3 regions of the Streptomyces sp. BR1 genome follow, and region 3 is predicted to be linked to each of the others. Evidence: riboswitches for the same ligand, from Rfam matches in the RefSeq annotation. Region 3 holds a riboswitch; each other region holds the start of a gene.
What was found. A riboswitch is a leader RNA that binds a small molecule or an ion and turns the genes downstream of it on or off. The one in region 3 is predicted to bind cyclic di-AMP.
Positions count from the first base shown of each region.

Region 1: linked by a shared signal. The riboswitch ahead of ACT1U9_RS18690 (transglycosylase family protein) and the one ahead of ACT1U9_RS00590 (transglycosylase SLT domain-containing protein) in region 3 are both predicted to bind cyclic di-AMP.
Region 2: linked by a shared signal. The riboswitch ahead of ACT1U9_RS06510 (M23 family metallopeptidase) and the one ahead of ACT1U9_RS00590 (transglycosylase SLT domain-containing protein) in region 3 are both predicted to bind cyclic di-AMP.

Region 1 is NZ_CM126252.1:4,273,132-4,283,233, reverse strand. It holds gene ACT1U9_RS18710 (Ppx/GppA phosphatase family protein) at 1-859, opposite strand, end outside; gene ACT1U9_RS18705 (DUF501 domain-containing protein) at 856-1,392, opposite strand; gene ACT1U9_RS18700 (FtsB family cell division protein) at 1,446-1,922, opposite strand; gene eno (phosphopyruvate hydratase) at 2,042-3,328, opposite strand; gene ACT1U9_RS18690 (transglycosylase family protein) at 3,719-4,414, opposite strand; cyclic di-AMP (ydaO/yuaA leader) riboswitch at 4,418-4,615, opposite strand; gene ACT1U9_RS18685 (transglycosylase family protein) at 4,876-5,838, opposite strand; gene ACT1U9_RS18680 (cytochrome P450 family protein) at 5,993-7,216, opposite strand; gene ACT1U9_RS18675 (nucleoside triphosphate pyrophosphohydrolase) at 7,372-8,331, opposite strand; gene ACT1U9_RS18670 (SurA N-terminal domain-containing protein) at 8,369-9,037, opposite strand; gene ACT1U9_RS18665 (GtrA family protein) at 9,287-9,721, opposite strand; gene ACT1U9_RS18660 (glycosyltransferase family 2 protein) at 9,718-10,102, opposite strand, start outside.
Region 2 is NZ_CM126252.1:1,582,434-1,592,535, forward strand. It holds gene ACT1U9_RS06490 (DUF5998 family protein) at 1-80, opposite strand, end outside; gene ACT1U9_RS06495 (bifunctional acetate--CoA ligase family protein/GNAT family N-acetyltransferase) at 117-2,972, opposite strand; gene ACT1U9_RS06500 (HPr family phosphocarrier protein) at 3,173-3,454, shown strand; gene ACT1U9_RS06505 (GntR family transcriptional regulator) at 3,622-4,299, opposite strand; gene ACT1U9_RS06510 (M23 family metallopeptidase) at 4,479-5,249, opposite strand; cyclic di-AMP (ydaO/yuaA leader) riboswitch at 5,263-5,423, opposite strand; gene ACT1U9_RS06515 (M16 family metallopeptidase) at 5,638-7,005, opposite strand; gene ACT1U9_RS06520 (M16 family metallopeptidase) at 7,023-8,381, opposite strand; gene ACT1U9_RS06525 (DNA gyrase/topoisomerase IV subunit A) at 8,596-10,102, shown strand, end outside.
Region 3 is NZ_CM126252.1:128,261-138,362, forward strand. It holds gene ACT1U9_RS00555 (ABC transporter ATP-binding protein) at 1-801, shown strand, start outside; gene ACT1U9_RS00560 (ABC transporter permease) at 798-1,778, shown strand; gene ACT1U9_RS00565 (GntR family transcriptional regulator) at 1,791-2,201, shown strand; gene ACT1U9_RS00570 (DEAD/DEAH box helicase) at 2,236-3,762, opposite strand; gene ACT1U9_RS00575 (cold-shock protein) at 4,022-4,225, opposite strand; gene ACT1U9_RS00580 (beta-glucanase) at 4,592-5,236, shown strand; gene ACT1U9_RS00585 (metal-sensitive transcriptional regulator) at 5,303-5,599, opposite strand; gene ACT1U9_RS00590 (transglycosylase SLT domain-containing protein) at 5,673-6,485, opposite strand; cyclic di-AMP (ydaO/yuaA leader) riboswitch at 6,490-6,673, opposite strand; gene ACT1U9_RS00595 (class I SAM-dependent methyltransferase) at 7,013-7,687, opposite strand; gene ACT1U9_RS00600 (DinB family protein) at 7,894-8,448, opposite strand; gene ACT1U9_RS00605 (hypothetical protein) at 8,455-8,658, shown strand; gene ACT1U9_RS00610 (alkaline phosphatase family protein) at 8,677-10,102, opposite strand, start outside.

The DNA of each region.
Region 1 (10,102 bases), 4.1 Mb from region 3:
CGCCCGTACGGTCCATGACCGCCAGCAGGACCAGGGCGCCCGCCGCGATGACGTCGATGCGGCCCGGGTGCAGGACCGGGATCCGCTCACGGTCCGCGTGGGTGGAGGCGAGGAGGCCGGTCGTCACCTCCTTCACGCGCGCGTACGGGATGCGGGCGTGGTGGATCGCCGTGGAGTCGTACTCGGGGAGGTCGAGGGCGATCGCGGCCACCGTCGTCACCGAGCCCGCGAGGCCCACCAGGGTGCGGGGTTCGCGCAGCGGGACCGTCTCTTCGGCCAGGTCCAGGGCCGCCTCCACGTCCGCCCTTATCGCCGCGATCTGCTCCGGCGTGGCCGGGTCGCCGGGGTGGTGGCGTTCGGTCATACGGACGCAGCCGACGTCGACCGAGCGGGCCGCGCGGACGTGCCGGGAGCCGACGACGAACTCCGTGGAGCCGCCGCCGATGTCGACCACCAGGTAGTCCCCGTCGCTGTGCAGCTCCTTGGTGGCGCCGGTGAAGGAGAACTCGGCCTCCTGGTCGCCGGTGATCACCTCGGGCTCGACGCCCAGGATGTCCAGGACGCCCGCGACGAAGTCGTCGCGGTTCTCGGCGTCGCGGGACGCGGAGGTGGCCACGAAACGCAGGCGCTCGGCGCCGAGTTCCTTGATGACCGCCGCGTACTCGCGGCACGCCGCGAAGGTGCGCTCCAGGGCCTCGGGGGCGAGGCGGCCGGTGCGGTCGACGCCCTGGCCCAGGCGCACGATCGTCATCCGGCGGTCCAGCTCGGCCAGTTCACCCGTCGCCGGGTCCACGTCCGCGACCAGGAGGCGGATCGAGTTCGTGCCGCAGTCGATCGCGGCGACCCGTGTCGTCGTCACTTGTCGGACTCCCCGGGCACGCAGGGGTTCACGCACGGACCCTTCGCCCACCACTCCGGCAGCATCGCGATCGCCTCGTCGCCCAGCGGGTTCACCCCGGGCCCGGCCACCAGCGAGTGGCCGACCAGGACGTGCAGGCACTTGACCCGGTCCGGCATGCCGCCCGCGCTCGGGAAGCCCTCCAGGACCTCGATGGCGTCGCGGCGGGCGATGTAGTCCTCGTGGGCGGCGGCGTAGGCCGCGGCCAGCTCCGGGTCGGCCGCCAGACGCTCCGTCATGTCCTTCATGACGCCGTTGGCTTCCAGGGTGCCGATCGCCGACGCCGCACGCGGGCAGGTCAGGTAGTACGTCGTCGGGAACGGCGTGCCGTCGGGCAGCCGGGGGGCCGTCTCGACCACGTCCGGGTTGCCGCACGGGCAGCGGTGCGCGATCGCGCGCAGACCGCGCGGCGGGCGGCCCAGCTGCTCCTCGAACGCGGCGATGTCCGCGGCGGTCGGCTCGGTGCTCGGCGTCTGGGGCGGAGGGGTGTGCATCTGGGTTTCTGTCTCTATCTATAGCTGGCTGTCGCTGGAGTGGGTCGGGTGGGTCAGTCGGCCGGGCGGTCGGCCTTGTCCACGCCGTCCCAGAGGTTCGAGTGCCAGGCGCGGCCGGTCGCGGCCTTGCCGTCGCGGCGCTCCTTGCCGGCCGCCGGGTCGGTCACGGTGTAGCCGGTCTCGCCCGGAAACTGCATGTGCAGATGCTCGCGGGCGAGCCGCTTGATGTACGCGTCGTCCTGGAGCCGCGCCTTCTCGTCGCGCAGCCGCTCGACCTGCGCGGCCGCCTCGCGCTCCTTGCGGCGCTGCTCGGTGATGTCGCCGCGCTGCGACACGTACTGCCGCATCGGGTACGCGAGCGCCACCACCAGCGAGCACATCACCAGGGCGAGCAGCGCGGCCCGGCCGGTGAGCCGGGAGCGGCGGGCCTGGCGCTTGGTCTGGGAGCGGTAGACCCGGGCGGCCGTCTGCTCGCCCAGCACCTTGAGCCGGGCCGCCGTGGAGAACCGGTCCCGGTTGCCCTTGGCCATTCGCCCCGCTCCCCTCACGTACGTACAACGTCCCCGGACACGGTACGGGACCGCGGCCGGGGACGTACGTACGACAGGGCGGTAGGCCCATGTCAGGACTGGTCAGCCCGTCAGACGGGTCAGCCCTTGAAGCGCGGGAACGCGCTGCGGCCCGCGTACACCGCCGCGTCGTCGAGGATCTCCTCGATGCGCAGCAGCTGGTTGTACTTGGCGACGCGGTCCGAGCGGGCCGGGGCGCCGGTCTTGATCTGGCCGCAGTTCACCGCGACCGCGAGGTCGGCGATGGTGACGTCCTCGGTCTCGCCGGAGCGGTGCGACATCATGCACTTGAAGCCGTTGCGCTGGGCGAGCTCGACGGCGTCCAGGGTCTCGGTCAGCGAGCCGATCTGGTTGACCTTGACGAGCAGGGCGTTCGCGGAGCCCTCCTCGATGCCGCGGGCCAGACGCTCCGGGTTGGTGACGAACAGGTCGTCGCCGACGATCTGGACCTTGGAGCCCAGGCGCGAGGTGATGGTGTTCCAGCCGGCCCAGTCGTCCTCGTACAGCGGGTCCTCGATGGAGACCAGCGGGTACGCGGAGACGAGCTCCTCGTAGTACTCGGTCATCTCGGCGGCCGAGCGGGACTTGCCCTCGAACTCGTACTTGCCGTCCTTGTAGAACTCGGACGCGGCGACGTCGAGCGCCAGCGCGATGTCCTTGCCCGGGGTGTAGCCGGCCTCCTTGACGGCCTCAAGGATGAGGTCCAGGGCAGCGCGGTTGGACTCCAGGTTCGGGGCGAAGCCGCCCTCGTCACCGAGGCCGGTCGACAGACCCTTGTTCTTCAGGACCTTCTTGAGGGTGTGGTAGACCTCGGCACCCCAGCGAAGGGCCTCGGAGAAGGACTCCGCGCCGATCGGGGCGATCATGAACTCCTGGATGTCCACGTTGGAGTCGGCGTGCGACCCACCGTTGAGGATGTTCATCATCGGCACCGGGAGCAGGTGCGCGTTGGGGCCGCCCAGGTAGCGGAAGAGCGGCAGGTCGCTGGCCTCGGAGGCGGCGTGCGCGACGGCGAGGGAGACGCCGAGGATGGCGTTGGCGCCCAGCGAGCCCTTGTTGTCCGTGGCGTCCAGGTCGAACATCGCCTGGTCGATCAGGCGCTGCTCGGTGGCGTCGTAGCCGACGAGCTCCGGGCCGATCTGCTCGATCACGGCGAGGACGGCCTTCTCGACGCCCTTGCCCTGGTAACGGTTGGGGTCACCGTCACGCAGTTCGATGGCCTCGAAGGCACCGGTGGAGGCACCCGAGGGGACGGCGGCACGGCCGGTGCTGCCGTCGTCGAGGCCGACCTCGACCTCGACCGTGGGGTTGCCTCGGGAGTCCAGGATTTCCCGGGCTACGACGACGTCGATGGACGGCACGAGCATCTCCTTCTGGGATGTGACGCGAATACGCCGGGCCGCGTGGTCCGGCACCCCTGAGCCTAACCGTCTCCAGGGCATCGGCCAGTCCACCGACCGGCCCGTGGGACGAAACGGGGGGCAAAATGTTCCTGAACGAAACAAAGCCCCGCCGCGACGCGTACGGGGGATGACGCGTCGGGGCGGGAGTCTGTGTGGGGTCCGCCCACGGCCCGGGTTCAGCTTTCAGCTGAGCGGGCCGCTGCGCGGTCCGTGCGGGTCCGTTGTGGCTTGTCGCGCGGTTCCCCGCGCCCCTCAAATGGGCCCTTCGGGCCCTCCTAGGGGCGCGGGGCTGTATCGATTTGCGGCTCCGCCGCGTGGGCACGAGCAACCCAGCACGGTCCGCAGCCGAACCGCTCAGCTCAGGTGGAGCTGCTGACCGGGGAAGATCAGGTTCGCGTCCTTCACGACGTCCTTGTTCAGCTCGAACAGCTTCTGCCAGCCGCCCTTGACGCCGTGCGCGTCCGCGATGGAGCCGAGGGTGTCGCCGGACACGACCTTGTACTCGCCGTCGCCCGTCTTGACCGGCGCCGGGCGGGACTCGCCACGGGACGCGGGGGCCGACTCGCGCTGCGGGGCCGGTGCGGCCTTCGGCGCGGCCTTCTTCGGGGCGGCCTTCGGAGCCGCCTGCTTCGAAGAAGAGGACGAGCCCGACGTGTCGACGTTCGGGGACGCGCCACCGGACGTCAGGTTGCCCGCGCCCGCGCAGCCCCAGGCGCCCGGACCCTGCATCGCGAGCAGCTTCTCGGCGGTGGCTATCTGCTGGCCCTTGGTGGCCAGGTCGGCGCGCGAGGCGTACTGGGTGCCGCCGGCGGCCGCCCAGGAGGACTGCGAGAACTGCAGGCCGCCGTAGTAGCCGTTGCCGGTGTTGATGGACCAGTTGCCGCCGGACTCGCACTGGGCGACCGCGTCCCAGGTGGCGACGGAGGCGGCGGAGGCCGAGCCGGTCGCCATCAGCGGGGCGGCGACGGCCGCGCCGGTGACACCGGCGAGCGTGGCGATACGGGTGGCCTTGCTGGGGCGACGGTGCTTGCCCTTGCCGGAAAGCAGCATGGAGTGTCTCCTCACCGACGCCTGCGAGGTGAGCTGTCGGGTTCGGGCGAGTGAGTGGCCCGGTCGCGCCTTTCGGCACGTCTTCACCCCAAGCCGGTCCATGGCCGTCTCGTACGTCGCGCCGTATGGCGTGCGTCCTTCAACGGCCGGGCCCGGCACTTACCTTGGGTCCCCCGCTCCTGCCTACGGCGCGTCAAGCGTCGACTGTTCCCCCGCGACCGACGGCAGGATTCGGCGTTTCCGGTCGGAGGGGCTCGTGGTGACGAGCGCTCCGACCGTAAACACACCAACCCCCGATGTTCAAAGGGGCACATCGGGGAGAAATCGCCCGCGGCCACCCTTCCGTATCGCCTGTTTCCGCAGGTGAGGGGCGTCCCGTACGTACCGGACGTACGGGGCACACCAGTTGGCGGAAAGAGACTCATGTCTCACTTGCGCAGAAGTGGACATACGCCCCTGAACTACCCGTGAGTGATGGTCGGGTTGTCCGTCTTTGTCGGGTTCAGGTCAAGGCTCTGGCCGGGCAGGATGAGGTCCGGGTCGGAGCCGATCGTCTTCTGGTTCGCCTTGTAGAGCGCCGACCAGCCGCCCTCGACCTTGTGCGAGCGCGAGATGTCCCACAGGCTGTCGCCGGCGCGGACGGTGTAGTCGCCGGGCGCCGTCGTGGCGTCGCCCGCCGTACGTGAGTCGGCGTCACCTCGCGAGGCGCGGGGCTGCGACTCATGGGTGTCGTCCGTGGTGCCCGGGACGGTGGTCGCGGGCGCGCCGGTCTCGGCCGGGTCGGGAGCGCCGCGGTGCTTGCCGGGCGTCGAGCCGGAGGGCGTGGTGGGCGCCGGGGTCTTCTTGGCGGGCGCGGACGGCGTCGAGCCCGTCTTGCCGTCCTTGTCCGTCGACGGGGTCGTGGACGGCTTCGGCGCGGTGGAGGCGGAGTCGGAGGGCGTGCTCGGCGCCGGAGTCTTCTTCGCGGGCGCGGACGGCGTCGCGTCGTCGTCCGGGGTCGTGGGCGCCGGGGAGGGCGTCGCGCCCGGGTCGACGGCCGGCGTACCGCCGCCGCTGGTGAGCCCGGAGACCTCGGTGCAGCTGGTGAACGCCTTCGGGCCCTTGGCCGCGAGCACCTTCTCGCCGATGGCTATCTGCTGCGCGCGGCTGGCCATGTCGGGCCGCTCGGCGTACGCGGTGCCGCCGTACGTCTCCCAGGTCTCCTGCGAGAGCTGGAGCCCGCCATACAGGCCGTTGCCGAAGTCGGCGCTCCACGAGCCACCGCTCTCGCACTCGGCGACCCGGTCCCAGGTAGTCGCCGAGGCCGCGTTCGCGCCGCTGGCCGCGAAGAGCGGCAGCGCGAGGGCGGAGCCCGTCACCCCTGCCGCGACGACGAGGGCGGGAGCCTGGCGAGGTCGTCGGTGACGTCCGTTCCCGGAGCGCATGCTGTGGCCTTCCGTGTGACTACGTCGGTGACTGCGGAGCCGGTTGGTGAACCGGTTGCCGAGTCGAGGGGTGAACGTAGCCCTACTCGAACGCTTGTCACAAGTCGATGCACCCGCGATAACGCGAAAGTCACAGTTTTGACGGACCGTCAGGTTACCGGCGGTGCGACGGGGGTGTGAACTCGACCGGGAGTGTGCGCAGTCCGCGCATGATGAGTCCGCCGCGCCAGCGCAAATCGGCAGGATCCGCCCCTAGCTGCAGGTCAGGAAGGCGCCGCAGCAACGTCGCGAGCGCCGCCTTCGCCTCAAGCCGGGCCAGCGGCGCACCCAGGCAGTAGTGGATGCCGTGCCCGTATCCGAGGTGCTGGTTGTCGCGGCGGCCGAGGTCGAGCCTGTCCGGATCCTCGAACCGGTCCGGGTCGCGGTCGGCGGAGGCGAGGACGACGAGCACCGGGTCGCCCGCCGCGATGTCCTGGCCGCCGATCCGCAGCGGACTCGTGGCGAACCGCCAGGTGGCGAGCTCCACCGGGCCGTCATAGCGCAGCAGTTCCTCGACGCCGGTGTCCAGCAGGTCCGACTCGCCCGCCGCGAGCGAGGCTTGCAGCCGCTCGCGCTGGTCGGGGTTGCGCAGCAGCGCGTACATCCCGTTGCCGATGAGGTTCACGGTCGTCTCGAAACCGGCGAACAGGAGGATGAAGGCCATCGCGGCGGCCTCGTTCTCGGTGAGGTGCTCGCCGTGGTCGCTCGCCCGGATCAGACCCGAGATGAGGTCGTCGCCGGGATTCTCCCTTTTACGGTGGATGAGTTCCAGCAGATAGCCGCGCATCTTCTTCACCGAGCGGGCGACACCGCCGCGCGGGCCCCCGCCGTGGCGGATCATCATGCCCGCCCAGTCGCGGAAGTCGTCCTGGTCCTCGCGGGGCACGCCGAGCAGGTCGCAGATCGCGTAGATGGGGAGCGGGAACGCGAACTCATGGATGAGGTCGGCCTCCCCCTTCTCCGCGAACCGGCCGATCAGACCATCCGTCAGTTCCTGTACCCGGGGCGCGAATTCGGCGACCGTACGGGGAGTGAACGCCTTCGACACGAGGCGGCGCAGCCGGGTGTGGTCCGGCGGGTCGATGTTCAGCAGATGGGTCATCAGGTCGGCCTTGCGCTCGCCCGGGATGCCCGTCTTGCCCTTGGCGTGCGCGGGCTCATCGTGGTGCGCGGGGTTCTTGGAGAGCCGCTGGTCGGCGAGCGCCTGCTTGGCGTCCGCGTACCGGGTCACCAGCCACGCCTCCACACCGCTGGGCAGCTTGGTGCGATGCACCGGCGAGTGCTCGCGCAGCCAGCCGTACGCGGGGTAGGGGTCGGTGGCGAACTCCCAGGTGAACATTTCCGGAGCGGGGTCCTCGCCGGACGGGCAGGAACGAGGAGCGGCATCCGGGGCCGAGCCATGAGCGGGCGCGACCGGGTCCTGGCCGGACGAGCCGGGGTTCTGGTCGGCCGAGGCCGGATCCTGGCCGGGCGGAGTCGAGGGCTGCACAGCCGTCAGGCCTTTTCCGCCGTGCGGATCGCGTCCCGGTACGCGCGGGCCGCCGCGCGCAGGGCCGCCTCCGGGTCCGTGCCGTCGGCCTCGGCCGCGACCGCGAGGGCGAGCAGGCGGTAGCCGATGCCCTCGCCGGTGGGCAGCGGGACGTCCAGGCCCGCCATGCGCACCCGGGACGCCAGCTTCGCGGCGAGCGCGAGGCCGGGCTGGCCGACGGGGACGCCGTCGGTCACCGACTCGCGCTGCTTCTCCGCCGCCTTCTGCCGCAGCCAGTGCTCCTTGACCTCCTCGGGCGTCTCGGCGCGCTCGTCGCCGAAGACGTGCGGGTGGCGGTGGATCAGCTTCTCGACGATGGTCCCGGCCACGTCGTCGACCGAGAACGGCTCCTCTTCGTCCTCTTCCGCGATACGCGCGTGGAAGACGACCTGGAGCAGCACGTCCCCCAGCTCCTCGCGCAGCTCGTCGCGGTCGCCCTCCTCGACGGCCTCGACCAGTTCGTACGCCTCCTCAAGCGCGTACTTCGCCAGCCCCTTGTGGGTCTGCTGCGCCGACCACGGGCACTCGCGGCGGATGCGGTCCATGACCTGGACCAGGTCGAGCAGCCGGGCGCCCGGCAGGTCGTACGAGCCGGGCAGCAGCTCCAGGTCCGGCATGGAGACCCGGCCCGAACCGGCGAGCCGGGCCAGGCCGTCGGTGAGCCGCCGGTCGCCCTCGCCGGACTGCAGGACCACCACGGTCCGACCCCCGGCGCACTCCTCCACCAGCTCCTGCGCGGCGGGCGCGGCCGTGGTGACCTCGACGCCCGCCTCGCGCAGATACGGCAGCTGAGGGTGCGCGGGGTCGGCGCAGAGCACCCGGTCGGCGGCGCGCAGCGTCTGCCACGCGGGCCAGGACAGCAGCCCGGGCGCCACGCGGTGGCTGGCGGTGAGCAGGACGACGCGGCCGGGTTCTTCGAGAGTCACCTCTCGAACCTACCCCGACCCGTCCGGCCCCGATCCGTCACCCGGTGGCGGCGGCGTCCTGGGCCGGCTGGTCCGGCTTGGTCTTGGTGACCTGGGTCAGCCACGGCGTCTTGTAGTCGGTGAGCTGGATCGCCTTGTTGTCCCAGGTGCCGTACCGCGGGTTGACGTCGATCTTCAGCGCCTTCGACGCGTCCGCGAGCGTCTTGGTGACGGCCGCCTGGCCCTGCGGGGTGCCGAGGTCCGCGCCGGTCGCGGCGGCCAGCTTGGTCAGCTGGACCTGCTCGCGCACCGCGTCGTCGATCTGGTCGGGGGCGACCCCCCGCTGCTGGAGGAGCATGTCGGCGAACGCCTGCGCGCCGCCGGCCTGCTGGGCCATCGCGGCCCGGGCGTCCTGGAGCTCCTTGCGGCTGACACCGACCCCGGCGTCGGCGGCGGCCCGGTCGAGCACCTTGTCGAAGATCAGCCCGTGCAGCTTGGCGCGGCTGAGCTGGCCGGTGTTCTTGATCAGCTGCGCGGCCTGGGGCGAGGCCTGCTGTGCCGTACGGACGTCCTTGACCTGGTCCTGGAGCGCGGAGACGGCGATCCGGTCGCCTCCGACGACGGCCGCGGCGCCCGGGTGGGCCTCGCTGCCGCAGGCGGTGAGAAGTGGGCCCGCGCCGAGGAGCGCGACGGAGAGGGCGAGTGCGGTGCGACGGCGGCGGTGCAAAGGAGCCTCCCGGCGGATCGTGCGACAGTGCAGCGACCTGATGACCTTGCGGTGATCGATGTTAGGGCCTGTCCGGTGGATCTGGCCGCCTTCCGTCCGGAATGCCTTTCGGCGCTGGTGAGCGGGGGCGCGGTGCGTCCAGCTGCAAGGCGGAGGAGGGCGGCATGGCGGAGCCATGGCAACCGACGACAACGCCGCAGATGGGCGTGCCACGCCCCCGCGTCCCAGGCCAGATCCACCGGACAGGCCCTAGGCAGTCTCAGTGGCCCGGGCCACTGATTCGCCCAACGATTCGGCCGCCCCGGGGGTCTCGGGCCGCAGCATGATCGTCCGGGAGAGGACGAAGGTGACCGGAATCGCGGCCGCCGCGGCGATCAGCGGCGCCCAGGTGCTGCTCATGCCAAGCACGCCGACCAGCACGTACATCCCGGTCGTGGTGATCACGAAGTTGGCCGCGTTGGTGAGCGGGAAGAGCAGGAACTTCCGCCAGGTGGGCCGGGTGCGGTAGGTGAAGTACGAGTTGAGGAAGAACGAGCCGACCATGGCGAGCAGGAACGCCGTGACATGGGCCACGACGTACGGCACCCAGGACAGGAAGAGCAGGTAAAGCACGTAGTACGTACCGGTGTTGACCACCCCGACGAGGGCGAAGCGGACTATCTGGGTGGCGGTTCCCGGCTTCATCGGCGGGCGAACTCCCGGTCGGGGTGCTGGCGGTCGGGCTGCTGCGGGACGGCAGGGGTCTGGGCCTGGGTGTTCGTCGCCTGGACCAGGAAGTGCGGACGGCGCTTGACCTCGTAATAGATACGGCCGACATATTCGCCGACCACGCCGAGCATGACCATCTGGACTCCGGCGAGCGCGGTGACCACCACGAGCAGGGTGACATATCCGGGGGTGTCGACGCCGTTCACCATGGCGACACCGACGATCCACGCGGAATACGCCGTGGCGATCCCGAGCAGCAGCATGCCCAGATAGACGGCTGCCCGCAACGGCTTGTTGTTGAACGAGATCACCCCGTCCAGGCCGTAGTTCAGCAGCTTTCCGAACGTCCAGGCGGAA
Region 2 (10,102 bases), 1.5 Mb from region 3:
TCGGCCACAAGGGCCGGGTAGTAGCCGCTGCGCTCGATCGCCGCGCGCAGCCCCTGGGTCATCGTGCCGGTCTTCGCCATGGACTCCATCCTACGGGGCCCCGGGGCCCGATCGTTTCAGTAGCTGGGCAGGCGCCGGGGGCCGAGGTCGGTGCGGGCGGGGGGCGGGGCGAGGCGGACGGTGGCGCCGAGGGCGGTGAGACCGTGCTGGGCGACGACGACCGGTTCCAGGGTGACCGCGACGACCTCCGGGTGGTCGTCGACCAGGCGCGACACCCGCAGCAGGAGCTCTTCGAGCGCCGCCGTGTCCACCGGGGCCGAGCCGCGCCAGCCGAACAGGAGCGGGGCGGTCCGGATCGACCGGATCAGCTCGGCGGCGTCGCGGTCGGTGGCCGGAACCAGACGATGGCCGGTGTCCCCGAGCAGCTCGGAGGCGGCGCCCGCCAGGCCGAAGGAGAGCACGGCGCCGACGGCCGGGTCGATGGCGGCGCGCACGACGGTGTCCACCCCGCGCGGCGCCATCGCCTGGACGACCGGCTGCAGCTCCTCCGGCTTGCCGAGCGCGTGGGTCAACTCGGCGTACGCGCGCCGCAGTTGCTCCTCGTCCGCCAGGTCCAGGCGGACCCCGCCGAGGTCGGGGCGGTGGCGCAGATGCGGGGCGGTGGTCTTGAGCGCGACGGGGTAGCCGATGCGGGCGGCGGCCTCGACGGCGGCGTCCGGGTGCGGGGCGGGGCGGGCGGGGCGCACCCGGATGCCGTACCGGCCGAGCAGCGCCTCGGCGGCGTCGCTGCCGAGCGTCACGCCCCGGGGGTCCGGGGCGTCCCCGAGCAGCCCCGCGATGTCCCGGGCGGCCCCGGCCTCGTCGATGTCGTCGTACTCCGGCACCTTCCCCTGCTCGGCGGCCTGCCGCCGCCACTGCCCGTACCGCACGGCCTGCGCGAGCGCCCGTACGGCGCGCTCGGCGGCGGGGTAGGCGGGGATGCGCCCCTGCACCCCCTCGGCCGCCATACCCCCGCTTCCGGGCTCCGGCCGCGCGGGCACCACCCTCCCCCGGTTCGCCGTCGCCGCTCGCGGTGCCGTGTCCGCCGCGCTCGCGAGCGCCTGGGCCAGGCCGCCCAGTTCCACGTGGACCACCGCCACCGGCTTCGCCGGGGACGTGGCCGTGGCTTCCTTGAGGGCCGTGGCCAGGGCCTCGTCGGGGTGGCCGGGGGTGCCCACCCAGGGGATCGCCGTGACCACCACCGCGTCGCAGAACTCGTCCGCGAGCGCCTGTGCCAGTGCGTCCCGGAAGTCGGCCGGGGTGGCCGCCGTCGTCAGGTCGCGGGGCGGCAGGGGGCGCAGCCCCTCGGTGAGGCAGGCGTCGTACGTCAGCAGGCCGAGCGATTCCGAGTTGCCCAGGATCGCCACGCGCGGGCCCGCCGGCAGCGGCTGGTCCGCGAGGAGCACGCCCACGTCGACCAGTTCGGTCACCGTGTCCACCCGGATCACCCCGGCCTGGCGCAGCAGCGCCGAGACCGCCGCGTCCGGGACACGGGTCACCGGGACCGCGTGGCCCGGCGGGGTCGAGCCGCTGTGGCGCGCGCCCTTCACCGCGACCACCGGCTTCACCGCCGCCGTCCGCCGCGCGAGCCGGGTGAACTTCCGCGGGTTGCCGATGGATTCGAGGTACAGCAGGACCACGTCCGTATCGGCGTCCTCGTACCAGTACTGGAGGATGTCGTTGCCCGAGACGTCCGCCCGGTTGCCGGACGAGATGAACGTCGACAGGCCCGCCCCGCGCCGGTAGAGCCCCGAGAGCAGCGCGATGCCGATCGCTCCGGACTGCGTGAACAGGCCGATCCGGCCCCGGTCGGGCGGCTCCGGCGCCAGGGACGCGTTCAGCCGTACCCCGGGCGCGGTGTTGATCACGCCGAACGCGTTCGGCCCGATCAGCCGCATCCCGTACGACCGCACCTGCCGCAGCAGTTCGCGCTGGCGCTCGCGTCCGGCCGCGCCGCTCTCCGCGTAACCGGCGGAGAGGACGACGAGGCCCTGCACCCCGTGCTCGCCGCACTCCGCGACCGCCTCCGGCACCCGCTCGGCCGGTACCGCGACGACCGCCAGGTCGACCGGCTCCCCGATCTCCGCGAGCGAGCGGACCGCCGGTACACCGTCGACCGTGGGGCCGCCACCGAACCACGAGCCGCCGCCGGCAGTGGAACTCCCGTCCCCGAAGGCCCGGTTGACCGCGTACACCCGGCCGGTGAACCCCGCCCCCAGCAGATTGCGCAGCACCGTGCGCCCCACTCCACCGGGCTCGCGGCCGACGCCGATCACGGCGAGCGAGCCGGGCGCGAGCAGCCGCTGCACCGAGCGTGACTCCGCGCGCTGCTCACGCGCGCGCTGCACGGCCAGCGACTCGGCCGTCGGCTCCAGGTCGAGCGTCAGATGGACCGAGCCGTCCTCAAAGGAACGCTTCTGCTGGTAGCCCGCGTCCGTGAACACCTTGATCATCTTGTTGTTGGCGGGCAGCACCTCCGCCGCGAACCGCCGGATCCCCCGCTCGCGCGCGACCTCCGCGATGTGTTCGAGCAGCGCGGACGCCACCCCGCGCCCCTGGTGGGCGTCCTGTACGAGGAAGGCCACCTCGGCCTCGTCGGCCGGGGCCGAGGCGGGGCGGCCCTGCGCGTTGATCCGGTCGAAGCGGACGGTCGCGATGAACTCGCCGCCGACCGTCGCCGCGAGCCCGACCCGGTCCACATAGTCGTGATGGGTGAAGCGGTGCACGTCCTTGGCGGACAGCCGGGGGTAGGGCGCGAAGAAGCGGTAGTACTTGGACTCGTCCGACACCTGCTCGTAGAAGGAGACGAGCCGCTCGGCGTCGGCGGTCGTGATGGGCCTGATCCGGGCCGTACCCCCGTCGCGCAGCACGACGTCGGCCTCCCAGTGGGCCGGGTACGCGGGGTCCTGCGTCTTCTCCTGCGGAGCCTGCATACGGGCAGCCTACGGGTCGCGGCGCCGGTTGGGGCGGGCCAAGGTAGGGAGCCGGAGCAGGGCGCCCGGACAGGGACAGGACAGGGAGAGGAGCGCAGGGCCGAACGGCCTCAGGGCCGGGGTCCGAGGCCGTTATGAGCACTCCGCAGGACATGAGAGAATGGTCTAGACAACCGTCAGAGATTTCGAAGGGCATCACCATGGCTGAGCGCCGCGTCAATGTCGGCTGGGCCGAGGGCCTGCACGCCCGCCCCGCTTCCATCTTCGTCCGCGCCGCCACGGCCTCCGGCGTCCCCGTGACGATCGCCAAGGCCGACGGCAACCCGGTCAACGCCGCCTCCATGCTCGCGGTGCTCGGCCTGGGCGCGCAGGGCGGCGAGGAGATCGTGCTGGCTTCCGAGGCGGAGGGCTCCGACGCGGCCCTGGACCGTCTGGCGAAGCTCGTCGCCGAGGGCCTTGAGGAGCTCCCGGAGACCGTCTGACCGCACCCCGGTCGGCCGAGCCCCACGCTTCACGAAGCGAGCCGTGGATCCCGAATTCGGGATCCACGGCTCGCTTTCTTTTACGCGGCTTCACATACACGCCTGCTGATTCCGGGCAGCGGAAAACCGGCCCCTCGAATTACTTCTCTTTGTATACGGCGGCTTTGTTAAGCACGTACGCCCGCGATGTTTACGGCATGTTGCGAACTTCTCACGTCCGCCGGGCGGCGCAGCCGATAGGCGGAAAAGGCGCGCTCGGCATGGAGGGTCGCCAGCGATCTGGCCCGCTCGGCGTCGCCCCGCGCCACCGCGTCCACGATCGCCCCGTGCTCCGCCCAGGACTCACCCGGCAGCGCGGGGTGCTCCACCACGTAAATCCAGGCGATCTTGTGGCGCAGCTGGGTGAGCAGCGCGATCAGGCCGGGGCTGCCGGAGGCCTGGGCGAGCGTCTCGTGGAACCAGACGCCCAGCGAGCGCAGGTCCTCGCCCTGGGCCCGCCGGATGCGCTCCTGACCCAGCCTGACCAGGCCGCGCAGCACCTTCAGATGGGCCTCGGTGTGCCGCGTCGCCGCCCGCGCGGCGGCCAGCGGTTCGAGCAGTACGCGCATTTCGAGCAGGTCGGCCGCCTCCTGCTCGGTGGGCTCGGCGACACAGGCCCCGGCGTGCCGGCGGGTGGTCACGAAGCCCTCGGACTCCAGGGTGCGCAGCGCCTCGCGGACCGGGACGCGCGAGACTCCGTAACGCCGGGCGAGCACTTCCTCGGTGAGCCGGCCGCCGCGCTCGAAGAGTCCCGCGACGATGTCGTCACGGATCGCCGTGCATACCGATTGCGCCGGAATGCGCATGACCGAACCTCCGCCTTAATCCCCGCGAAACGCGGTCGATCGACGCCTGTTCGGCGACTCTATTCCAGCGGCTGTTAATTCCCGGTGACATGGCCTATTCCAGCGATATCTTTTGGCCAACGCGACGAAGCCCCGGCACAAGGTGCCGGGGCTTCGCGGAAGGACGGTACGCCCGTGCGTCAGACGTCGACGCCGTGCGCGCGCAGGTAGGCGACCGGGTCGATGTCCGAGCCGTAGGTGGGGGCCGTGCGGGCCTCGAAGTGGAGGTGCGGGCCGGTGGTGTTGCCGGTGTCGCCGGAGAGGCCTATCTGCTGGCCCGGCTCGACCGACTGGCCGACGGAGACGCCGATGGACGACAGGTGGCCGTACTGCGTGTACGTGCCGTCGTTCATCTTGATCACGATGTTGTTGCCGTACGCCCCGCCCCAGCCCGCCTCGACCACGGTGCCGAGCCCCACGGCGTGCACCACGGTGCCGCTCTCCGCGTGGAAGTCGATGCCGGTGTGGCTCCCGGAGGACCACAGCGAGCCGCCAGTCTTGTAGCCGGTGGAGACGTACGAGTTGGATATCGGCGCCACGAAGGTGTTGAGGCGCTTGCGCTCGGCCTCGCGGGCGGCCCGCTCCTTGGCGGCGCGCTCTTCCTTGGCCCGGGCCTCGGCCTTGCGCTTGGCCTCGGCGGCGGCGCGGGCCTTGTCGGCGGCGTGCTGCTGGGCCGCGGCCTGGGCGCCGATGCGGTCGGCGAGCGTGTCGCCGATGACGATGGCCTGCGTGATGCCGGTGTCCTCGACGGAGGCCGAGGTGGACGCGGCGTTCTCGGCGGCGAGGGCCGGCGAGGCGAGGGTGCCCACGACTCCGGCGGTGGCCAGGGTGGCGATGCCGGCTATGTTCGCGCTCTTGCGCGACATGGCGCTCGGACGACGATGTTTCCCGGTGGCACGGGTGAACGCCATGGAGAGGCGGTGTCCTTTCCTTCCATCTCGCCTACCGGGTTAGCTGACGGGTTCGGAGCTGGAAGGTCTCCTACGGGCCCCTCCGCGGGCGGAGGCGTCCGATTCACCCCAGGGACTGAGTGGGTCCCCGGCTCCCCTGGCTCGCGCCAGTTGGGGACTCGGCGATCGCTGTCCGGTGCCGCGGCTGCGACGGGTGGTGACGGACAGCCCGACCGACGCTAGACGGCTGATCTTTCAATCGCCAAACAGACGCCTGTTTTTGTAGCGCACGCCACATGACAGACAGGCAACCTCCCCACTAAATGGGACATATAGGAGGACCCCGGCGGCACACCTGCCACCGGGGTCCTTCCCGTACGGGACGCCACGCGCGCGACGCGGCTCCCAATCAGCCCGCTACGACGGTGACTTCACCGATCCCGAGGGCCTTGACCGGCTCCGCGATCTGCGCCGCGTCACCGACGAGGACGGTCACCAGACGGTCCACCGGGAAGGCGCTGACGACGGCCGCCGTCGCCTCCACGGTGCCCGTCTCGGCGAGGCGCGCGTACAACTGCGCCTGGAAGTCGTCCGGGAGGTGCTGCTCGACCTGGTCGGCCAGCGTCCCGGCGACGGCCGCCGCCGTCTCGTACTTCAGCGGGGCGACGCCCACCAGGTTCTGCACGGCCGTCTCGCGCTCGGGGTCGGTCAGACCCTCGGCGGCGAGCTTGCGCAGCACCGTCCACAGGTCGTCCAGGGCCGGGCCGGTGTTCGGGGTGTCGACCGAGCCGCTGATGGCGAGCATGGCGGCGCCGGTGCCCTCGGCGCCGGAGCGCAGGACCTGACCGTACGCACGTACTCCGTACGTGTAGCCCTTCTCCTCGCGCAGGACGCGGTCCAGGCGGGAGGTGAGCGTGCCGCCCAGGCAGTACGTCCCGAGGACCTGGGCGGGCCAGACGCGGTCGTGGCGGTCCGGACCGACCCGGCCGATGAGCAGCTGGGTCTGGACGGCGCCGGGCCGGTCGACGATGACCACACGGCCGGTGTCGTCGGCGGTGATCGGCGGCATCGGGCGCTCCTGGGCCGCGGTGCCGGTCCAGGCGCCGAGCGAGTCCGCGAGGACCGCGTCCAGGTCGGTGGCGCCGAAGTCGCCGACGACGACCGCGGTGGCCGCCGCCGGGCGCACGTACGCCTCGTAGAAGGCCCGTACGGCGGCGGCGTCGATCCGCGTGACGGTCTCCTCGGTGCCCTGGCGCGGGCGCGACATGCGCGCGGTCGCCGGGAAGAGCTCCTTGGAGAGCTGCTGGGCGGCGCGGCGGGCCGGGTTGGCCAGCTCGTGCGGGATCTCGTCGAGGCGGTTGCGGACCAGGCGGTCGACCTCCGCGTCGGCGAACGCGGGCGCGCGCAGGGCCTCGGCGAGCAGACCGAGCGCCTTGGGGAGCCGGGAGACCGGCACCTCCAGGGAGACCCGCACGCCCGGGTGGTCCGCGTGCGCGTCCAGGGTGGCGCCGCAGCGCTCCAGGTCGGCGGCGAACTCCTCGGCGGAGCGCTTGTCGGTGCCCTCGGAGAACGCGCGCGCCATGATCGTGGCGACGCCGTCCAGACCGGCCGGTTCGGCGTCCAGCGGGGCGGCGAGGAAGATCTCGACGGCCACCACCTGCTGGCCCGGGCGGTCGCAGCGCAGCACGGTCAGCCCGTTGGACAGGGTGGTGCGGCCGGGGGCGGGGAACGCCCAGGGACGCGCGGTGCCCGCCACCGGCTGCGGGTGGAACTCCATGGTCACGCCGGTCTCGCTCACTGCTCTGCTCCCTTGGCGTCGGCGTCGGCCGCCTCGTCCTCGTCTGCTTCGGCGGTGGTCGGCTCGTAGACCAGCACCGCCCTGTTGTCCGGGCGCAGGGTGGCCCGGGCGACGTCCCGCACCTCGTCGGCGGTGATGTCGAGCACCCGGTCGACGGCGGTCAGGGCGAGCTGGGGGTCGCCGAACAGCACCGCGTACCGGCAGAGTTCGTCCGCGCGGCCCGCGACCGTACCGAGCCGGTCCAGCCACTCGCGCTCCAGCTGGGCCTGGGCGCGCTCCATCTCCTCGGCCGTGGGGCCCTCTTCGGCGAACCGGGCCAGCTCCTCGTCGACGGCCGACTCGATGTCCGGGACCTCGACGCCGCCGGACGTCTTCACGTCCAGCCAGCCGAGCGAGGGGGCACCGGCCAGGCGCAGCAGGCCGAAGCCCGCGGCGACGGCGCTCTGGTCGCGGCGCACCAGGCGGTTGTGGAGCCGGGACGACTCGCCGCCGCCGAGCACGGTGAGCGCCAGGTCCGCCGCGTCGCACTCGCGCGTGCCGTCGTGCGGCAGCCGGTAGGCGGCCATCAGCGCGCGCGCCGGCACGTCCTCGTGGACGACCTCGCGCAGCTGCTCGCCGATCACGCCGGGCAGCGCGCCGTCGCGCGGCGGCTGCTTGCCGTCGTGCGTCGGGATGGAGCCGAAGTACTTCTCGATCCAGGCGAGCGTCTGCTCCGGGTCGATGTCGCCGACGACCGCGAGGACCGCGTTGTTCGGCGCGTAGTACGTACGGAAGAAGTTCCGCGCGTCCTCAAGGGTCGCCGCGTCCAGGTCGGCCATCGAGCCGATCGGCGTGTGGTGGTACGGGTGGCCCTCGGGGTAGGCCAGCGCGGTCAGCTTCTCGAACGCGGTGCCGTACGGCACGTTGTCGTAGCGCTGGCGGCGCTCGTTCTTGACGACGTCGCGCTGGTTCTCCATGGACTCCTCGTCCAGGGCGGCCAGCAGCGAGCCCATCCGGTCCGCCTCCAGCCACAGCGCCAGCTCCAGCTGGTGGGTGGGCATGGTCTCGAAGTAGTTGGTGCGCTCGAAGCTGGTGGTGCCGTTGAGCGAACCACCGGCGCCCTGCACCAGCTCGAAGTGACCGTTTCCGTGGACCTGGTGGGAGCCCTGGAACATCAGGTGCTCGAAGAGGTGAGCAAGGCCCGTTCGGCCCTTGACCTCGTGGCGGGAACCCACGTCGTACCAGAGGCAGACCGCGGCGACCGGGGTCAGGTGGTCCTCGGAGAGCACCACTCGCAGGCCGTTGGCCAGCCGGTGCTCGGTCGCTGTCAGGCCGCCGGAGCCGGCCTGGGCGGTGGCCGTGTGACCCATGGGCATGTACGTCCCTTCGATCGCGGTGAAGAAGTCAGGAAGAAGTCCTGCCACTGTATGCAAGCGCACCGACACCTGGCGAAGTTCCCGGGTCCCGGTCCGCGTTGTTCCGGGTCGCGGTCGGCGTTGTCAGTGGGACGGTCCACAATGGTCGGCGTCAGGAGCAGACCTTGTTGGTGGTCGCTGAGAAGAACTCGTTGGTGAAGGAGCCGCAGCCGCGATGGCCCGCCGCAGCACGAAGACCCCGCCGCCGGACGATTTCGAGGAGAAGATCCTCGACATCGACGTCGTGGACGAAATGCAGGGCTCCTTCCTCGAGTACGCCTACTCGGTGATCTACTCGCGGGCCCTGCCGGACGCCCGCGACGGCATGAAGCCGGTCCACCGCCGCATCGTCTACCAGATGAACGAGATGGGCCTGCGCCCCGAGCGCGGCTATGTGAAGTGCGCGCGCGTGGTCGGCGAGGTCATGGGCAAGCTGCATCCGCACGGCGACGCGTCGATCTACGACGCGCTGGTGCGGATGGCCCAGCCCTTCTCGATGCGCCTGCCGCTGGTCGACGGCCACGGCAACTTCGGCTCGCTCGGCAACGACGACCCGCCGGCCGCGATGCGCTACACCGAGTGCAAGATGGCCGACGCCACCTCGCTGATGACCGAGTCGATCGACGAGGACACCGTCGATTTCTCGCCGAACTACGACGGCCAGGAGCAGGAGCCGGTGGCGCTGCCCGCCGCGTTCCCGAACCTGCTGGTCAACGGTGCGACCGGCATCGCGGTCGGCATGGCCACCAATATGCCGCCGCACAACCTGGGCGAGGTCATCGCCGCCGCCCGCCATCTGATCCGGCACCCGGGCGCGGACCTGGAGGCGCTGATGCGCTTCGTGCCCGGTCCCGACCTGCCGACCGGTGGCCGGATCGTGGGCCTGTCGGGCATCAAGGACGCGTACGAGTCGGGGCGCGGCACCTTCAAGATCCGCGCGACGGTGTCCGTGGAGAACGTGACGGCCCGCCGCAAGGGCCTGGTCGTCACCGAACTGCCGTTCACGGTCGGCCCGGAGAAGGTGATCTCCAAGATCAAGGACCTGGTCGGCTCGAAGAAGCTCCAGGGCATCGCCGACGTCAAGGACCTCACCGACCGCTCGCACGGTCTGCGCCTGGTCATCGAGGTCAAGAACGGCTTCGTGCCCGAGGCGGTCCTGGAGCAGCTCTACAAGCTGACGCCAATGGAGGAGTCCTTCGGCATCAACAATGTGGCGCTGGTCGACGGCCAGCCGCTCACCATGGGGCTCAAGGAGCTCCTTGAGGTCTACCTCGACCACCGCTTCGACGTGGTGCGCCGGCGCAGCGAGTTCCGCCGCACCAAGCGCCGCGACCGGCTGCATCTGGTCGAGGGTCTGCTCGTCGCGCTCCTCGACATCGACGAGGTCATCCGTCTCATCCGGTCGAGTGACAACTCTGCGCAGGCCAAGCAACGCCTGATCGAGCACTTCTCGCTGAGCGAGATCCAGACGCAGTACATCCTGGACACCCCGCTGCGCCGGCTCACCAAGTTCGACCGCATCGAGCTGGAGAGCGAGCGCGACCGCCTCACCGGCGAGATCGACGAGCTGACCGGGATCCTGGAGTCCGACACCGAGCTGCGCAAGCTGGTCTCGACGGAACTGGCTGCGGTGGCCAAGAAGTTCGGCACCGAGCGGCGGACCGTCCTGCTGGAGTCGGCGG
Region 3 (10,102 bases):
CCCAACGGCGCCGGCAAGAGCACCCTCCTCAGCCTGGCCACCCGGCTCACCGAGCCGACCACCGGCGAGCTGCGGATCTTCGGCGTCCCGGCCGACTCGCCCGAGGCGCTGCCCCGTTACGCCTATCTCGGCCAGGACAAACCGCTGTTCAAGCGGTTCACGGTGGCCGAGACCCTGCGGCTCGGCCAGGAGCTCAACCCGGGCTGGGACCGGGCGGCGGCCGAGCGGATCGTGCGCGGCGGACAGATCCCCGTGGACGCCCGCGTCGGCAGCCTCTCGGGCGGTCAGCGCACCCGCGTCGCGTTCGCGCTCGCCTTCGGGAAGCGGCCCGATCTGCTGCTCCTGGACGAGCCGATGGCCGATCTCGACCCGCTCGCCCGCGACGAGATGAGCTCGCTGCTCATGGCCGAGGCCGCCGAGCGCGGCACCACGGTCCTGATGTCCTCCCATCTGCTCAGCGAGCTTGAGCACATGTGCGACTACCTCCTGGTCCTCGCCGGTGGCCGCATCCGTATGGCCGGTGAGACGGACGAACTGGTGCCGATGCACACCCTGGTCACCGGCGTCACCGAGGACGGCCGACTGCCCGCCGCCCTGGCCACCCACACCGCGATCGAAGTCCGCACCGCTGGACGGCAGTTCACGGCCATGGTCCGCCATGAAGGGCGGCTGGCCGGCGACTGGCAGCTCTCCGAACCCGGTATGGAAGAAGTGCTGCTCGCCTACCTCCGCAACCCCGAGGCACCCGCGCTGCTGTCCCCGGCCGCCGCTCCCCGCCACCGAGAGGACTACGCCGCATGAGCACGCTCACCCGCCCCGCCGTCGACCGGACGGATGCCCCCGCCAAGCCCCGCAGGCTGCGCGGACTGGCCTGGCTCATGGCCCGCCAGCACCGGGTGCCGCTGCTCTTCTGTATCGCGGCGACCGTGCTCGGCTCGCTCTGGATCGCGTACGAGCGCGGCACGATGCTCGACAACATGCACGCGGCCGGGTGGCCGGGCACGTCCGTCGACGCCATCGACCCGGCTCTGCGCGAGCGCACCGGGAACACCTTCAACGACATCACCGGGTATGTGTCCGCTCTGCCGCTGCTGCTCGGCGTCTTCCTGGCCGCCCCGCTCGTCGCCGCCGACCAGGAGCAGGGCACCGCGCGTCTGGTGACCACCCAGTCGGTGCCCCGGATGCGCTGGCTGCGCTGGAAGCTGGGTTTCGCCTTCGGGCTCGCCGCGGTGACGACCGGTGTGCTCGGCGCCATGCTGACCTGGTACTGGCGCGCGGCCCACCCGTTCATCTCCGCCGACTGGTACACCGGTCCGGTGCTGACCACCACCGGCCCCATGCTGGTCGCGACGGCGTTCTTCACCATGGCGCTCGGCCTCGCCGTCGGAGCCCTGGTGCGCCGGGTGGTGACCGCGATGACCCTGACGTTCTTCGGCTCGTACGCCTTCGCGGTCCTCTTCGACTACGTCAAGCCCCACCTCGCCACCCCGCGCCGGATCGCGTTCCCGCTCCACGCCGACCCGCCGGTGCCCACCGACGTGGCCCAGATCGACCAGTGGGTCGGCACCGCGTCCGGCAAGCTCTACGGGTACGGCACCTGTGTCAACGCGGACGCGGACACCTGCCGCGCCCAGAAGGGCATCGTCAACTCCGTCTGGGAGTACTTCGGTTACGACCAGATGGCGACCCTGCAGTGGACCGCGGCCGCCGTCCTGTTGATGGCGAGCGCGGTGCTCGTCGCCCTCGTCCTGTGGCGGACCCGCCGCCGGGCGCTCTGAGGACGCGGCACCGTGGTCGTCTTCCGCATCGAACGCCGCAGCGGCCTGCCCGCGTATCTGCAGATCGTGCATCAGGTGGAGCAGGCGCTGCGCATGGGGGCACTGACCGAGGGCGACAAGCTGCCCACCGCGGCGCAGGTCGCCGCCACCACGAAGGTCAACCCCAACACCACCCTCAAGGCCTACCGGGAGCTGGAGCGCTCCGGCCTGGTCGAAGTGCGTCAGGGCGCGGGCACGTTCATCACCCGCTCCCTGGCCACCCCGCAGACCGCGCCGGAGTCACCGCTGCGGGCCGGGCTCGGGGAGTGGATGCGCCAGGCCAAGGAGCAGGGGCTGACCGAGCACGAGGTCACGACGTTGTTCGACGCCCTGCTCGGCGAGACCTACCCGACGGCCCCGCCGACGCACACCCCCACCCCCTGAGCGGCCCCCGGCGTTCGGCGTGACGCTCACAGCGCTACGCCGAGCGCCGGACCCGGGCCGCCTTGCGCGCCTCGGCGAGCTGCTGGGCCTCGGTGGTACGGCGCGAGCCGCCCGAGCGGCCCGGCGTGGTGCCCATGCCCCGGAACGGGGCGCCGCCGCGCTTGGGGCGATCAGTGAGAGGCGCCGCGCCCCCGATGGGGACACCCGAAGGCTTCTTGGCGCCGGTGATACGGCTCAGCTCGGCCTCGCCCGAGCGGACCTGGGTGACCTGCGGCCGGATACCGGCGTCGGACATCAGGCGGCTCATCTCCCGGCGCTGGTTGGGCAGCACCAGCGTCACCACGCTGCCGGACTCACCGGCGCGGGCGGTACGGCCGCCGCGGTGCAGATAGTCCTTGTGGTCGGTCGGCGGATCCACGTTGACGACCAGGTCGAGGTTGTCCACGTGGATGCCCCGGGCCGCGACATTGGTCGCCACCAGTGTGGTGACGTGCCCGTCCTTGAACTGGGCCAGGGTGCGCGTGCGCTGCGGCTGGGACTTCCCGCCGTGCAGCGCGGCCGCCCGTACACCGCTGCTCATCAGATGCTTGGTGAACTGGTCGACGGCGTGCTTGGTGTCCAGGAACATGATCACCCGGCCCTCGCGGGCGGCGATCTCGGTGGCCGTGGCGTACTTGTCGGCGCTGTGCACCTGGAGCACGTGGTGCTCCATCGTCGTGACGGCCGCGGCCGACGGGTCGACGGAGTGGACCACCGGGTCGTGGAGGTACCTGCGGACCAGCAGGTCCACGTTGCGGTCGAGCGTGGCCGAGAACAGCATCCGCTGACCGTCGGGACGCACCAGGTCGAGCAGCTCGGTGACCTGCGGCATGAAGCCCATGTCGGCCATCTGGTCGGCCTCGTCGAGGACGGTGATGTTCACCCGGTCCAACTTGCAGTCACGGCGCTCGACGAGGTCCTTCAGGCGCCCGGGCGTCGCGACGACGACCTCGGCGCCGGAGCGCAGCGCACCGGCCTGGCGGCCGATCGACATACCGCCGACGACCGTGGCCACGCGCAGCTTCAGGCAGCGGGCGTACGGCGTGAGCGCGTCGGTGACCTGCTGGGCCAGCTCCCGGGTGGGGACGAGGACCAGGGCCAGCGGCTGCTTGGAATCGGCGCGCTTTCCTGCCGTACGGGCGAGGAGCGCCAGGCCGAAGGCGAGGGTCTTGCCGGATCCGGTGCGTCCCCGGCCTAGTACGTCGCGACCGGCGAGCGAGTTCGGCAGCGTGGCGGCCTGGATCGGGAACGGGGTGTCCACGCCGAGGTCGGTGAGCGTCTTCACGAGCTCGGCCGGCATGTCCAGCTCGGCGAACGTCTCGACGGCGGGCAGCGCGGGGGTGAGGGTGTCGGGCGCCGCGAACTCACCCTGCGGGGCGGTCGTACGACGGCCACGGCCACCGGGGGCACCGGAGCGCCCGGAGGCTTGCGGACGGAAGCGCGCGCCCCGGTCGGAACCGGCCGGGCCACCGCCCTTGCGGGCGCCGAAGGAACGGTCATTCGTGCGAGCTGAACGGTTCAAAGGAGAACCTTCCTCGATATGGCACGTATCGAGGAATTCGCGACCGGAACAACGGCCTGGGAATCGCAAGAACGAGCCGAAAGAAAAAACGAATACGAGGCCGGAGCCGGGAACGGAGCCCGGGTCGGCGTCATGTGATCCGTGCAGTGTGCGAGGCGCCGTTCACGGCGCGGCGGGCACGGTCCCGCAGACAGCAACGAGCTGGGGCCCGTACACAAGGTGCGGGCCCCAGCTGCGTCAAATCTGAGCGTCAAACGCGTCAGGCGGGGACGATGTTCTCCGCCTGCGGGCCCTTCTGGCCCTGCGTGACGTCGAAGTTCACCTTCTGGCCTTCCTGGAGCTCACGGAAGCCGGAGGTGGCGATGTTCGAGTAGTGGGCGAACACGTCCGGGCCGCCACCCTCCTGCTCGATGAAGCCGAAGCCCTTTTCCGCGTTGAACCACTTCACGGTGCCAGTAGCCATGTCATATCTCCTTCGGGGCAGTGCCCAGAGGTCCACACTGTGCGGACCCCGGCGTCGCCGTGATGATTGCCCCGTCCGGAAAAGCACCGGAAATACAAAAGTGCCCGACGGAAGAAGACCGTCAAGGCACTTGAAGTTTTTGGGAACCACAACTGCAACTGGATCAACAGTAGCACGGCAGGGTCGCCCCGTACAGCAAATGCTCAATTTTCACCTGGAGCACCATGGAACTTCGCCGCCCATTGCCCAAGTTTTCGAACGGTGACATCACATATTTGCTTACGTAAAGCACACCGCAGGGGGTGCTCGGCGGGCCTGGGCGCCGCTTCGTGCCGGAGCGTGCCCGGTTCGTGCCAGAGTGTGGCCGTGCTCTTCACCGCCGACTTCGCTTCGCCCGCACAGTGGGTCGCGGGCCGCTCCTGGGCGTATCCGGACGGCGGTCCGGTCAACCCCGGCGACGACAAGCTGGACCACCTGGTCGCCGACCCCTCCTACAGCCGCACCGGAACCTTCCGGGCACGGCGCCGCCCCGAGGGGACGTGGAGTACGGGACTGCTGACCACGGAAGGCGGCGACGAGGACTTCATGGTGTGCGCCGGGGACGTACTCGACGCACGCGTACGGCTCCCGCAGGAGCTGGGGGCGTGGCCCGCGATCTGGACCTGGCGGGACGGCGGCCAGGAGATCGACGTGTTCGAGTACCACCCGGACAACCCGGATCTGCTGGAGCTGTCCAACCACGTCAGAGGCGCGCACCACTACCACCGCGACCCGGCCGTCCGCCCCGGCGGCCTCGTCGACCTACGGGTGGAGTTCGGCGCGGGGTCGGTCACCTGGTGGGTGAACGGTGCGGCTGTCTTCTCCGATCAGCGCGGAGTGGGCCGGCACTGGCGGGCCCACCTCATCGTCAACCTGTCGGTCTGCGCGGGCCGTTACCACCCACCGCCACAACCCGGCGTATCGGAGATGTCGTTCGAGGTGCCGATGCTGCGGGTGCATCGCGAACAGTGACAACTCGCCGTGATGTCACGGCACTTCGCCGAAGCGGACCGGGCCGACCGCTGCGCCCCCTCCCCGTCAGGCGAGCGCGAGGAAGAGGCGTTCGAGTTCGGCCTCGGTCATCGGCGGGGTCTCGCCGTCCGCCGCCGCCATGCACTGGCGCATACCGCTGGCCACGATCTTGAATCCCGCGCGGTCGAGCGCGCGGGACACGGCGGCGAGCTGCGTGACGACGTCCTTGCAGTCGCGCCCGGCCTCGATCATGGCGATGACACCGGCGAGCTGCCCCTGGGCACGGCGCAGCCGGTTCAGTACGGCGGTGGTGGCTTCCTCGTCGACGGTCCTGGCCATGGGCGGTCCTTCCTCGCTGCGCATCCGTGCCAGCGTACCCCGGGGGGTATCGCCCCGACGAAGTGGCGAGGAAGGTGACCTGTTGCCCGGGGTCCGGTCAGTAGGCGCCGTTCACGTTGTCGATCGACCCGTAGTGGCTCGCCGCGTAGTTGCACGCGGCGGTGATGTTGGCGACGGGGTCGTAGCTGTCCGTCGACGTGCCGGGCACGTGGTAAGCCTGGAAGGTGGGGTCGATGACCTGGAGGAGGCCCTTGGACGGGATTCCGGCGGCGGCGTTGGAGTCCCAGTTGTTGATGGCCAGCGGGTTGCCCGACGACTCGCGCATGACGTTGCGGTAGATACCGTCGTAGCTGCCGGGGATACCGTGCTGGGCCATGATGTCCAGCGACTGCCGGATCCACCCGTCGAGGTTGTTCGCGTACGACGTCGTCTTCGCGACGGCGGCGGTGGCCTGGGTGAGGGTGGTCGAGCGCGCGGAGCGGTCGGCGCGGGTGGTGGTGGCCGCGCGGTCGGCGGTGGCCGAGGTCTGGGCCTGCTTGCCGATCGTGAGCGTGAGGCCGGGGTGGATCATGGTCGGGTCGCCGCCGATGGCCTGGCGGTTGTCCTGGTAGAGCGCCTTCCAGCCGCCGCTCACATCGAGGTCGTGGGCGATCTTGGCGAGCGAGTCACCGGCGACGACCGAGTAGCTGGTGGGGGCGCTCTTCGCCACGGCCTTCACCACGGCCGGCTTGGCGGCCGCGAGGACCGACGCCTTCATCGTGGGGGCGGAGTACGTCACGGCGGGTGCGGCACCGGCGGTGGTCGCACCCATCACGGGGATGACGAGCGCGGCGCCCCCCGTACCGGCGGCGGCGAGGCCACGGGTAAGGGAGTTGGACTTGGGTCGGCGGTGCTTACCCTTTGCGGCCATGGCGAATTCCTCTCCTTCGCCTGCGAGGTGAGCTGTCGGGTTCGGGCAGGAGATGCCCGGCCGCGGCGCACGCGGCTTGACCCCGAGCCGTTCCGGAAACCGGACCGGCGGCCTACTTGGGTCCCCCGCTCCTGCCATTCGTGTGTGGGAGGTATCCGGACGGCGGCAGGATTCGGCGGTCCATCCGGATTTAGCCGTGACCGTAAGCGAATAGGTCCGGGAGAAACAAGGACCGAATTCACCGCGCCATATCAGATAAAGATCCACTGCAAGACAGGCGCCCCGCACGCGCCCGACCGGAATCCTCAACTCGCCTTCGCCGCAAAGGGAATTGGTCGGCCGCCGACCTTGGGCCTGCGACCGACCACGTGACCCACTTCACTTTCCCGGGCCGAAAACAACGCCCCGGCAAGCGGCACGTAAATGCCGCCTAATTTACGTATTCACCCGCAGTGGCATCATTAGCGAAATAAGCAAGAAAGTGACCCTGAAGGATCATTTCGGACATTACGCAGCCATGCGCGCGGCTACAGCGGGCGCCGGGCCTTCAGCAGCCAGGACGGCAGGTCGATCCGGGTGGTGACCTCGGCGCCCAGCTCGGAGGCCATCTCCGTGACGGCGATCTGCCCGACGATGGTGCCTTCCTCGATCGACAGCACGTCCCAGCCCGCCGCCGTGAACTCGCCGTGCAGCTCGTCCTTGGTGGCCCGGTGCGGGCCGATGCCCTTGACGACCTCGACGAAGTCGGGGACGCGCTCGGAGAACGTGAGGATGTGCGCGACGCCGCCCGGCCGCGCCATCCGGTACAGCTCACGGATGTAGCGCCCGCGCTCCGGCTCCTCCAGCGCGTGCAGCAGGGCGCAGTCCAGCATGGTGTCGAACTCGGCGTCGTAACCCTCCACGGCCGACAGGTCCGCCACGCCGAACTCGACGTCCACGCCCTGGTCGGCCGCCTTGCGGCGGCCCGACTCGACGGCCGTCGGCGAGAAGTCGAGCGCCACCACGTCAAGGTCCTGACGTGCCAGGTAGAGGGCCAGGCTGCCGGTCCCGCACCCCGCGTCGAGAACCCGCCCCTTGACATCCCCGGCCTCGACGATGCGGACGAACTCGGGCTGCGGCTCGCCGATGTCCCACGGCGGCAGCGCGAACGCGCCCTCGCCCCGGTACACGGCCTCGAAGCTCTCTGCGGCAGTGATGGTCATCAAGTGCGCCTTTCGTCATCGTCATCGCACAGGCCCCCGTGGCCGACCTCGGCCCAGGCCCCGCTCAAGCACGTCCCAAGTGCCTCGGGCTAGTGGCCCGTTGATCGACAACATATGACACGGGCAATGGCGACAGGACTCCTTACTGTGCAACCGCGGAATCCGGCGGTGAGACCGTCCAGCGTGGTCACAGCACCGCCACTCGGTCACATCCCGCGCGCTCCGTCGATCCGCTCGCGCAGCAGATCGGCGTGGCCGTTGTGCCGGGCGTACTCCTCGATCATGTGGATGACGACCCAGCGCAGCGACACCGGGCCGCGCCAGGCGTCCTCGCCCGCGACGTCGAGATCGGGCGCCTCGGCGACGAACTTCTCCGCGAACGCCACCTCGGCCCGCCACGCCTCCCACGCCTCCGCGACGACGGCCGGGTCGGCCACCGCGTCGTCGAAGTCCCCGTCGGGGTTCGCCGCCGAGGAGAAGCGGAGCGGCGCGTCCTGCCCTGCCAGGACCTGCCGGAACCACCGGCGTTCGACATCGGCGAGATGGCGTACGAGCCCCAGCAGCGACAGCGTGGAGGGAGCCACCGAACGCCGGGACAATTCCGCTTCCAGACCGGCGCACTTCAGCTCCAGCGTCGTGCGCTGAGCTGCCAGGAAGTCGACCAGCATGGTCCGCTCGTCGACGGTGGCACTGCTGCTGAACCGGCTGTCCCGCTCGGCGTCGATGAACAACTGGGCTCTTCTGCTGCGTGGGCTCGTCATGGCCCCATGATCGACCGCATGAAGTCCGTGATCAATACGCTCAAGTCGCAGAACGTGAGCCTCATCGAACTCGACACCATTTTGTCGAACTGGCTCACCGCCCAGGAATTCGCCCAGCGCATGGGCAAAGTGAAAAAGCACGCGGCCGCCGCGCAATTCGCGACGACGGCCACGGCGATAGAACGTCTGCGCACGCCCGTGACGCTATGAGCGTGAACTCACGTCATTTCAACGGTGGGTCGCGCCACTGCGCAACGGCAGCACCCGCGTGTGCTCCTGGCGTACGGCCGCCAGGTCGCGCGGGTCCAGGCCGAGCAGGGCCAGGATGGTCGGGGCGATCTGGGTGGTGTGGACGTGTGCCGCGTCACGCACGCCCGCCGGAGCGCCCGCGCCGGAGACGACCAGCGGGACGTTCACGTCGTCGGGGGCGGCGCCGCCGTGCTCGGCGATCTTCTTGGTGCCGCCGGTGTAGACGACGCCGTACTGGGCCACGCCGAAGACGTCCGGGACACGGGAGTCACCGGGGCGCACACCGAAGTGGCGGGCCGCCGCGGCGCCCGCGTACACCGTCGCCAGACCGCCGCGCGTGAACGCCTTGGGCTTGGCGTCGATGTCCGTGCCGGTGCCGTGCTGCGCCAGCAGATACGTCTTGGCGAACTCGGCGGCGGCCTGCGAGCGGTCGCCCAGCCACAGCAGCAAGGCGTCGTCGTCCGCGCTGTGCGCGACGAGGTCGCCCGCGCCCGGGTGCGCCTTCTTCCAGGCCGCGTTGAGGCCGTCGACGAGCGGGCCGTCGTCGACGCGGGTGAGCGCGGTGGGGTCGGCGGGCGACTGGCCGTGCTTGGCGGAGAGGATGACGGTGGTGCTGCCGTCGAGGTGGCGCGCCTTCAACTCGGCGACCAGCGAGCCGATTTCGGTGTCGACGAAGTCGAGGTTCTTGGCGACCAGCGGCCCGGGCACGTCCTTGGCCGCGTAACCGCCCTTGAGGCCGTCGGAGGACGGCAGCTTCTGGGCGGTCGAGACGGACTGGAAGTTGAGGCCGAAGACCGCCGGGGTGCCGGTGCGGTGGGTGCCGCTGTGGTCGTAGCCGTCGATCTCGTTGCGGACGGCCTGGACCTTGTAGTGGTCGTACTGCTCGGTCGCCCGGTTGTCCTTGGTCCAGTCGGTCCCCTTCGGGAAGCCGATGGCGTCGGAGTTGATCTCCGGCGTGAACAGGTCCTGGATGCCGTCGCCGGAGGGCCCGTTGAGGATGTCGTACGCGGCGTGCTTGTCCGACCACGCGGTCCGCAGACCCGCCTTGCGCGCCACGTCGAAGACGGTGTTGACCCGCAGATACGCGTGCGGGGTCACCGGCTTGCAGGTCTTGGGGTCGACGGGCAGCGCGGCCGGGTTGATCAGCGTCCCCGGGCGGCCGGTCATCTTCAGGATGCTGCCGGGCAGGCCGGTGAGGCCCTGGCCGGCGTCGAGCGCCGACTTGTCCTTGTCGAGGTCCTCGGTGAGGTCGACCTCGGCACCCGGCTTGGTGTGGGCGCAGTCGGTGGTGCCGGCCGGGAGCAGTGTGTGGTCGTAGGAGTCGTCGTAGTAGACGCCGGTGGTGCCCGGGCCGCCGCCGGTGACCTGGGCGGTCATCCCGGGGAAGGAGTCCGAGGGCGTGGTG